Regions from separate parts of the Stenotrophomonas sp. ATs4 genome, predicted to be linked through region 1. Evidence: riboswitches for the same ligand, from Rfam matches in the RefSeq annotation. Region 1 holds a riboswitch; the other holds the start of a gene.
What was found. A riboswitch is a leader RNA that binds a small molecule or an ion and turns the genes downstream of it on or off. The one in region 1 is predicted to bind glycine.

Region 1 (4,914 bases):
CCAGCGGCGCGGTGATGGTGCGCGTGGTCAGCTCCGGGCTGGCGCCCGGGTACAGCGTGGTGATCTGGATGATCGGGTAATCGACCTGCGGCAGCGCTGCCACCGGCAGCAGGCGGTAGGCCAGCACGCCGGACAGCAGCAGTGCCACCATCAGCAGCGTGGTAGCGACCGGACGCAGGATGAAGGCGCGCGAGAGGTTCATGCGCCGGCCTTGGTCACGGCCTCCTCGGTGATGATCTCCACCGCGGTGCCGTCTTCCAGTCCGTCGATGCCTTCAATCACCACCTTGTCGCCGGCCACCAGGCCGGAGCGTACGGCCACGCGTCCGTCATCGGCAGGCCCAAGCACCACGTTGCGCCGCTGCGCCTTGTTGTCCTTGCCGACGACATGCACGTAGTTGCCCTGGCTGCCGAACTGCACGGCGGCATCGGGAATCAGCAGCGCGGGCTGCTCGCCCAGCTGCAGGCGTACGTTGACGAACTGGTTGGGGAACAGGGCCAGGTCGTCGTTTTCGAAGTGCGCACGCAGCTTCAGCGTGCCGGTGGTGGTATCGATGCGGTTGTCGACACTGGACAGTGAGCCGCGGGCCAGCTGCCGGCGTTCTTCGCGGTCCCACGTTTCCACCGCCAGCGCTGGCTGCGCCTGCACGGCATCGAGCAGGGCGGGCAGTTCCGGTTCGGGCACGGTGAACAGCACACTGATCGGTGCGGTCTGGGCCAGCGTCACCAGGCCTTCGGTATCGCTGGCACGCACCAGGTTGCCCACGTCCAGCCGGCGCAGCCCGATGCGACCGCTGACCGGGGCGACGATGCGGGTGTACTGCAGCTGCAGGCGCGCTTCGTCAACAGACGCCTGATCGCTGATCCGCCGACCCTGCAGCTGCCGCACCTTGCTCTGCTGGTCGCTCAGTTCCTGCCCGGACACGTAGTTCTGCTTCTGCAGTTCGCGGTAGCGCTGCAGCTGGCGTTCGGCGTTCTCCAGCTCGGCCAGGTTCTGCTGCTGGGTACCCTGGGCCTGTGCCAGCTTCACCTCATACGGGCGTGGGTCGATCTGCGCCAGCAGGTCGCCTGCCTTCACCTGCTGTCCTTCCTGGAAGTGCAGGCGCAGCAGTTCGCCATCCACGCGGCTGCGCACCACCACGCTGTGCAGTGGCGTGACCGTACCGACCGCCTTCAGGCGCAGCACCAGAGGCTCGGCGCTGGCACGCGCCACGCGTACCGGGACCGTCTTGCCCGGCGCATCGTCGCTGCTGCCCGATCCGCTCCGGGGCCACAGCCACCACGCCAGAAGGGCGACGAGGGCGATAGCCAGCACCACCCGCAATGGGCGGGCACGGCGGAAGCGGGAATTTTCGGCGACAGACATGGGGCATCCTGCGCCCTGCGCGCGCAGGGACATGCGGGCCCGTCGGCGCGCTCAAGGCACCACGGGCAGCGGGGAGGGAGTGTCTGGCGGGGCCGCGGGCGCGGCGTGGCTGGATGCCGTCGCGGCAGCAACGGGGTGACAATGGTAGCCAATCACCCCGGCCAATGCCGCATGACCATCGTCATGCAACGCATTCGGTAGTGCCGGCCGCTAGCCGGCAACCTGCTGGAATCCGCGGGCATGTGCCGTGTTGCCGGCCAGCGGCCGGCACTACCGTCAGACAATCAATGCACTTCGTCGTGATAGACGAACTTCGGCATTTCCCAGCGGTAGTGGATCGCCAGAAGCCGCACTGCGAAGCCACCGCCGAGGCAGCACAGGATCGCCGTAGCGTCGGCCACGCCCCAGTGCAGCAGCAACAGGTACACCGCACCGGTCAGCAGCGAGATGATCGCGTACAGCTCCTTCTGGAAGATCAGCGGCACCTCGTTGCAGAGGATGTCGCGCAGCACGCCGCCGAACGCGCCGGTCAGCATGCCGGCAATCAGCACGATGGGCGTGGCATGACCGGCCTCGCGCGCGATCGAGCAGCCGATCAGGGTGAAGGCGATCAGGCCCAGCCCGTCCAGTACCAGGAAGGTGCGACGGAAGTGATGCATCCAGCGTGCGACCCACGTGGCGATCAGCGCCGCGCACACGGTGAAGCCCAGGTACTCGGGGTGCTTCACCCAGCCCAGCGGGTAATGACCGAGCAGGATGTCGCGCAGCGAGCCGCCACCGAGGGCGGTGACACAGGCGATCATGACCACGCCGAACAGGTCCATGCGGCGGCGGCCCGCAGACAGGGCGCCGGTCATGGCTTCGGCGGAAATGGCGATCAGGTAGATGATGGACAGCAGCATGGGGCAGGCTCCGGGCGCGGTGGGGCCGGCCATGCGCGACCACCGCCACTGCCTGCGCAATGACGGGATGACGATGACCGGTGCCGCTCCCGCTGTCCTTTTGCCTGAGAGTTCAGCGGCATGGGCCGCGTGCCCCTTCGGCGGATCGTCCCGGGCGTGCCCGGTGACCTCTCTCCAGCTCGGCGAGTCGAATGCATGGTTGGTGGGATTCCAGCCCACCGGCCTGAGCGATCATGGGAGCCTGCGCCTTCGGCGGGCGCCAGCGCGGCGCCTCTCTCCTGCATTCGGGCGCCAGTATATCCGCTGCAGTGCAGCACGGCATAATCCGGGTATGGCCCCGTCCCTCCGCCCGTGGTTCCTGTACCTGCTCGAATGCCGCGATGGCAGCTATTACGCCGGCATCAGCACCGACGTGCAGGCCCGTTTTGCCGCCCACCAGGCTGGCAAGGGAGCCCGTTACACCCGATCGCGGCCGCCGCTGCGCGTGCTGGCCGTGCGCGAGTACCCGGACCGGGCCGCCGCCTCGCGGGCCGAGTGGCAACTCAAGCAGCAGCCGCGCGAACGCAAGCTGGCGTGGTTGATGCAGTAGATCCACGCCATGCGTGGATGGGCGCATCCGGCCATGCCATGATCGCCCAGCCCTCAGCGCTGGAGACCCGGATGTCCACCGTTGCCCTGTTGTTCGCACTTTCCGCAGCAGCAAGCCCCGCTGCCGACGCCGCTACGATCGCGGCCATCGAAGCCACCTGCCATGACTACGTGGACGGTCAGCTGGAAGCCGACCCGCAGCGCGTCGCCCGCTCCTTGCACCCGGACCTGGCCAAGCGCGCGGTCCTCGGCGATACGCCAGACGAGCGACTCGGCTTGCGCCGGATGTCGAAGGAGGAGCTGGTCTCGCTGACGAAGCAGGGCGCGTTGAAGACCCCGAAGGATCAATGGGACCGCCGCTGCACGGTGCTGGACGTGACTGGCAATGCCGCCTCGGTGCGATTGGAAACGCCGTGGTTCGTCGATTACTTCCACATGGGACGCTTCGACCAGCGCTGGGTCATCGTCAACGCGCTGTGGTACCCGAAGCCGAAGGCGAAGTGAGCCTGGAGTGCGGCGCAGATTGCCGACTCCGCAAGGAAGGAAGATTTCTGCCGGGCATGGTCGAAACGGCGGGTGCCGGGCGGCCCGATGAATCGGTAGATCCACGCCATGCGTGGATGGTGTTGACGGGGTCAGAGCCCTTTCCTGCGGAAAGGGATCCGACCCCAACGTAATTCAATCATCCACGCATGGCGTGGATCTACCGCCTTGGTCGACGGTCTTCCTGGTCATCACCAAAAATGATGCGCGCGCTGCGCTGGTAGCTCCAGTACGCCACGGCCCAGTTCAGCAGCACTACGATGCGGTTGCGGAAACCGATCAGGAAGAACACGTGCGCGGCCAGCCAGAACCACCAGGCCAGTACGCCGGAAAGCTGCAGCCGGCCCAGGTGCACGATCGCGGCCATGCGGCCGATGGTGGCCAGGTTGCCGAAGTCGGCGTACTTGAACGGACCGGGCTCGGGCTTGCCGTGCAGGCGTGCACGGATCACCTCGGCCACGTACTTGCCCATCTGCTTGGCGGCGGGCGCCACGCCGGGCACCGGCTTGCCGTTGGCCTGGTTCAAGGCGGCCAGATCGCCGGCCACGAACAGTTCCGGGTGGCCAGGCAGGGTCAGGTCGGGTTGTACCTGTACGCGTCCGGCGCGGTCCAGCGGCACCTCCAGCGTGCGCGCCAGCGGCGATGCGGCCACGCCCGCGGCCCAGACCACGGTACGTGCCGGTACGAACTGATCACCGAGCCTGAAGCCCTGGCTGTCGATGTCGCTCACCGGAGTACCCGTCAGCACTTCCACGCCCAGTTTTTCCAGCTGCCGGCGTGCCTTCAGCGAAAGCACTTCCGGGAACGAGGACAGCACGCGTGGGCCGGCCTCCACCAGGCGCACCTTGGCGCTGGCCGGGTCGATATGGCGGAACTCGTTGCGCAGCGTATGCCGCGCGATCTCGGCCAGGGTGCCCGCCAGTTCAACACCCGTGGGGCCGCCACCGACCACGGCGAAGCTCAGCCATGCGGCCTTCTTCGCCGGGTCCGGTTCTGCCTCGGCGCGCTCGAAGGCCAGCAGCAGCTTGCGGCGCAGCGCGATGGCATCGTCCAGCGTCTTCAGCCCGGGGGCATCATCGGCCCATTGGTCGTTGCCGAAATAGGCGTGGGTGGCGCCGGTGGCCAGCAGCAGGCTGTCGTAGTCCAGCGTGCTGCCATCGGCCATGCGGATCTGCCGGGCCTGCTTGTCGACGGTCACCACTTCGCCGAGGCGTACTTCCACATTGCGCTGGTGGCCGAGGATGTGGCGCAGTGGTGCGGCGATGTCCGGTGCGGACAGGCCGGCGGTGGCCACCTGGTACAACAGCGGCTGGAACAGATGGTGGTTGCGGCGGTCGACCAGGGTGATGCGTATGCGTTCGCGGGCCAGGGCGCGGGTGGCCCAGAGCCCGGCAAAACCGCCGCCGACAACGACCAGGTGGGGAACGCGCTCGCGACTCATCGACTCACTCCAGTGGGGGCATGGGGGAAGCGTTTGGCATCTTCGCACGGCAGGTGGTTGTCACGTCAGCGCCTG
Region 2 (4,914 bases), on a different contig from region 1:
CGGCTTGGCCACGCCGACCAGGGCGTTCATGTTGGCGCCGTCGGTGTACACCTGGCCGCCCTGCTTGTGGATGATCTCGCAGATCTCCACCACTTCCTCCTCGAACACGCCGTGCGTGGACGGGTAGGTCATCATGATCGCGGCCAGGCGGTCGCTGTACTTCTCGGCGTTGAGGCGGATGTCTTCCACATCGACATTGCCGTTGGCGTCGGTCTTGGTCACCACCACCTTCATGCCGCACATCTGCGCCGAGGCCGGGTTGGTGCCGTGCGCCGAATCCGGAATCAGGCAGATGTCGCGATGATCTTCGCCGCGCGAACGGTGATAGGCGCGGATCGCCAGCAGGCCGGCGTATTCGCCCTGCGCACCGGAGTTCGGCTGCAGGCTCACCGCATCATAGCCGGTGCATTCCACCAGCATCGCTTCCAGCGAGTCGATCAGTTCCTTGTAGCCCAGCGCCTGGTCAGCCGGGACCAACGGATGGATCTGCGAGAACTCCGGCCAGGTCACCGGGATCATCTCGGCGGTGGCGTTGAGCTTCATGGTGCACGAGCCCAGCGGGATCATCGTGCGGTCCATCGCCAGGTCCTTGTCGGCCAGCGAACGCAGGTAGCGCAGCAGTTCGTGCTCGCTGTGGTGCGTGTTGAACACCGGATGGGTGAGGAACGCGGACTGGCGCAGCAGGCCGGCCGGCAGTGCGTCGGCGGTGCTGGCATCCAGTGCGTCCACATCCAGCGCTGCACCGAACACCGCCGCCACGGCAACGATGTCGGCGCGGGTGGTGGTTTCGTCCAGGCTGATGCCGACCGAGTCGCTGTCGATCGCCCGCAGGTTGTAGCCGGCAGCGCGTGCCTTGGCGTGGATCTCATCGGCGTGTACGCCGGTGACATGCAGGGTGTCGAAGAAGTCGCCACCGACCTGTACGCCGGCACCGCGCAGCGCGCTGGCCAGGATCGAGGCCAGGCGATGGGTGCGGCGGGCGATACGGGTCAGGCCTTCCGGGCCGTGGTAGACGGCGTACATGGACGCCATCACCGCCAGCAGCACCTGTGCGGTACAGATGTTGGAGGTGGCCTTCTCGCGACGGATGTGCTGCTCGCGGGTCTGCAGGGTCAGGCGGTAGGCCGGGTTACCCTGCGCGTCGATCGAGACGCCGATCAGGCGGCCCGGCATCGAGCGCTTGTAGGCGTCACGGCAGGCCATGAACGCGGCGTGCGGGCCACCGAAGCCGAACGGCACGCCGAAACGCTGGCTGTTGCCGACCACGATGTCCGCGCCCCATTCACCGGGTGCCGCCAGCAGGGTCAGGGCCAGCAGGTCGGTGGCCACGGCCACCAGACCGCCGCGTGCGTGCACGGCATCGACCAGCGCCTTGTAGTCGCCCACCTGGCCGAAGGTGTCCGGGTACTGCAGCAGCAGACCGAAGCTGTCCGCTTCCAGCGCTTCGGCCGGGGTGCCCACGCGCAGCACGATGCCCATGGGCTCGGCGCGGGTGCGCAGCAGTTCCAGCGTCTGCGGGTGCACCGCGTCATGCACGAAGAAGGTGTCCGACTTCGACTTGGCCGAACGCTTGGCCAGGGTCATCGCTTCAGCGGCGGCGGTGGCTTCGTCCAGCAGCGAGGCGTTGGCGATTTCCATGCCGGTGAGGTCGGCGCACAGGGTCTGGAAGTTGATCAGCGCTTCCATGCGGCCCTGCGAGATTTCCGCCTGGTACGGGGTGTAGGCGGTGTACCAGGCCGGGTTTTCCAGGATGTTGCGCAGGATCACGTTCGGCGTGTGGGTGCCGTAGTAACCCTGGCCGATGAAACTGCGCAGCACGGTGTTCTTGTCGGCGATCGCACGGATCTTCGCCAGCGCCTGCACTTCGGTGATCGACTCCGGCAGTGCCAGCGGTGCCGGCGACTTGATCTTGGCCGGGACGATGGCATCGGTCATCGCATCCAGCGATGCGTGGCCGATGACGCCGAGCATCTGCGCGATCTCGGCATCGTTGGGGCCGATATGACGCTCGACGAACGCGGAATGGTGCTCGAGCTCACGCAGGGAAGGGGTGTTCTGGGACATGGCGAAGGATCCGTCAGGAAAGGGCACACGCACGGGCACAAGCCGCCGGTCGGCGGTCTGCGGGGCGCCCCTCTGTCCTTTTGCCTGAGAGTTTAAAAGCGCGGCGGACCGCAGCTTCGTGCCCCTTCGGCGCCGGATCGAACCGGTCTCTCCAGAGTTCTGTTACGGGTGGTATCGGGCCTGAGCGATTACGGGCGTTGCGCCTTCGGCAGCGGTGTTCCGCTTCTCCCACCGTGTTGCCGGCCGATTATAGCCCGTTGCGGGCCCGCGGACCGCTTCCCCGGGCGCCTGCCGCGGCTGAATGGCCGATGGCCCGGTCGTGCGTTTTGTGCATCCCTGCATGGCGCCCGGCGCAATCCACACCTATGATGGGCGGATACCCGAATTCATCTGGCGCTGTCCCTGCAGAAGGGGACCGGCGCCCGCCGTGCGTGCCGCGCATGGCCCTGCCGGACGCCTTTCCCATGACCGCCGCTGTTGCTCCTTCCACCCGCCGCATGGCCCTGCTGCTCGCTGGCCTGGCCATGTTCGGTCCGTTCTCGATCGACACCATCTTCCCGGCGTTCCCGCAGCTGGCCCAGCGCCTGGCGGTGGATGAGGTGGCGGTGCAGCAGACGGTCAGCGTGTACCTGTTGTTCTATGGCCTGATGAGCCTGGCGCATGGCCCGCTGTCCGATGCCTGGGGCCGCAAGCGGGTCATCCTCGGTGGCCTGGTGATCTTTGTCGGCGCCTCGGTGGGCTGCGCGCTGTCCACCGATCTGACCACGCTGCTGGCGTTCCGCGCGCTGCAGGGCCTGTCGGCGGGCGTGGGCATGATCGTCGGCCGCGCGGTGATCCGCGACCTGTACCACGGCCACGACGCGCAGCGCCTGATGAGCCAGGTGTCGATGCTGTTCGGCATCGCCCCGGCGATCGCACCGATCATCGGTGGCTGGATCCTGCTCAGTGGCGCCGGCTGGCCGCTGATCTTCTGGTTCCTGGTGGTGTTCGCGCTGGTCCTGCTGGCCGCTACCGCACGCTACCTGCCGGAGACCCATCCGGTCGAGGCACGGGTGGGGCTGTCGCCGCGCACGTTGATGCGTGATTACGTGCGCATCGGCTTCAACCCGCGCTTCCTGCGCCTGGCCCTGGCCGGCAGCATCGGCTTCGGCGGCATCTTCCTGTACATCTCTTCGGCGCCGGTGTTCGTGATGCAGCACCTGCATCTGGGCGAAGGCGGTTTCGCCTGGCTGTTCATTCCCACCATTGGCGGCATGACCACCGGTTCGTTCCTGTCCGGACGCATGGCCGGGCACACCACGCCCACCCGCCAGGTGGCAATCGGCTTCAGCTTGTGTGCGCTTTCGGCGCTGTTGAACGTCGGCTACGTGGCGCTGTCTCCACAGTTCGTGCTGCCGTGGGCGGTGCTGCCGATCTTCCTGGGCGGCATGGGCATGGCGCTGATTTTCCCGATCCTGGCGCTGGCGGTGCTGGACATGTATCCGCACCAGCGTGGCCTGGCGTCGTCGTTGCAGGCCTTCGTGCAGCTGATGATCAGCACCGTGGTGGCTGGCGTGGTGTCGCCGCTGCTGAGCGCCAGCCCGCTGCACCTGGCACTGGGCCAGGCGGCCTTCTTCGGCGCCGGCTTCGTGTTCTGGTACTGGGAACACCAGCGTGAACGCGCGGCACAGGCGGCCTGCACGGGCCATTGAGCAGCGCGCAGGGGTAGGGCGGGCCGTGAGGCCCGCAACCCTTGCGACAGGGAACGGCCGGACTAGGCTGGGCACTCCAGCCAGCCGGTGCGTGGATGCACGACAGCCAGCCATTCCGATGTCGTTGCACGAGGTACCCCCATGGCTGCGCAGCAGACCTACCGCCTGTTCGAGGTGGCGCTGAAAGAGCGCCGTGTTCTTTCCCCTTCCCTGGACCGCATGGTGTTCACCGGCGCCGACGTGGCGCGGATGAAGACCGAAGGCCCGGACCAGCGGATCAAGGTGTTCTTCCCCTTGCCCCGCCAGGACCTGCCGCAGGTACCCAGCGGCGAAGATTGGTATCGGCGATACCGGGCGTTGCCTGACGATCAACGGCCGCCGATGCGCACCTACACCATCCGCCAGCTGCGCGCCGAGCAGGGCGAGGTCGATGTCGATTTCGTCATCCATGGCGAAACCGGCCCCGCCTCGCGCTGGGCCATCCACGCCCGCCCGGGTGACCGCGTCGTGCTGCTGGCCCCGGACGCCGACTGCGCCGAGAGCAGCGAAGGCTGGGAATGGAAGCCGCCGGCCGGTGTCGGCCAGGTGCTGCTGGTGGCTGATGAAACAGCATTGCCTGCGGTGGCAGGCATCCTTGAGGAGCTGGCTGACATGATTGAGCCGCCGCGCACGCTGGCCCTGCTGGAAGTTGCCCAGGGCGGCGACGCGGTGCCACTGAAGGCACCTGCCACCGCCGAGCTGGTGTGGCTGCCGCGTGGGCAGGCGGCCTACGGCCAGCCATTGCTGCGGGCAGTACAGGCGCGGCTGGCAGCGGCCTCAAGCGTGGTCGATGGCGATGCGCTGGAGGAAATCGACGTCGATGCGCAGATCCTGTGGGAGCAGGCCGACGCCAGCGTGGCCGGGCCGCTGTATGCGTGGGTGGCGGGCGAAGCAGGAGCGGTGATGGCGATCCGCCGTCACCTGGTGCGTGACTGCGGGCTGGACCGTCGCGCCATCACCTTCATGGGCTACTGGCGGCACGGCAAGGTGCTGGACTGAGTGGGAGCGTGAAGCGGCGCTGCGGGCGGGGTGCGTTATCCTTGCGCCCCCCTCGCAGCGGTACCGCACCATGTCCACCAGCTCCAAGATCCGCCGCGACCAGCGCCGTCGCCAGGAAAAG

Region 2: it holds a riboswitch for glycine, as region 1 does, so the genes downstream of both, gcvP (aminomethyl-transferring glycine dehydrogenase) here and ABR323_RS11520 (trimeric intracellular cation channel family protein) in region 1, are expected to answer to the same signal.

What each region holds. Positions count from the first base shown of each region.
Region 1 covers NZ_JBLYPK010000005.1:339,906-344,819, forward strand. Annotated here, with positions in the region: gene ABR323_RS11510 (multidrug efflux RND transporter permease subunit) at 1-202, opposite strand, end outside; gene ABR323_RS11515 (MdtA/MuxA family multidrug efflux RND transporter periplasmic adaptor subunit) at 199-1,365, opposite strand; gene ABR323_RS11520 (trimeric intracellular cation channel family protein) at 1,650-2,267, opposite strand; glycine riboswitch at 2,352-2,455, opposite strand; glycine riboswitch at 2,469-2,558, opposite strand; gene ABR323_RS11525 (GIY-YIG nuclease family protein) at 2,599-2,856, shown strand; gene ABR323_RS11530 (nuclear transport factor 2 family protein) at 2,928-3,359, shown strand; gene ABR323_RS11535 (NAD(P)/FAD-dependent oxidoreductase) at 3,559-4,839, opposite strand.
Region 2 covers NZ_JBLYPK010000007.1:32,267-37,180, reverse strand. Annotated here, with positions in the region: gene gcvP (aminomethyl-transferring glycine dehydrogenase) at 1-2,064, opposite strand, end outside; glycine riboswitch at 2,127-2,229, opposite strand; gene ABR323_RS13545 (multidrug effflux MFS transporter) at 2,529-3,755, shown strand; gene ABR323_RS13540 (siderophore-interacting protein) at 3,897-4,793, shown strand; gene ABR323_RS13535 (hypothetical protein) at 4,864-4,914, shown strand, end outside.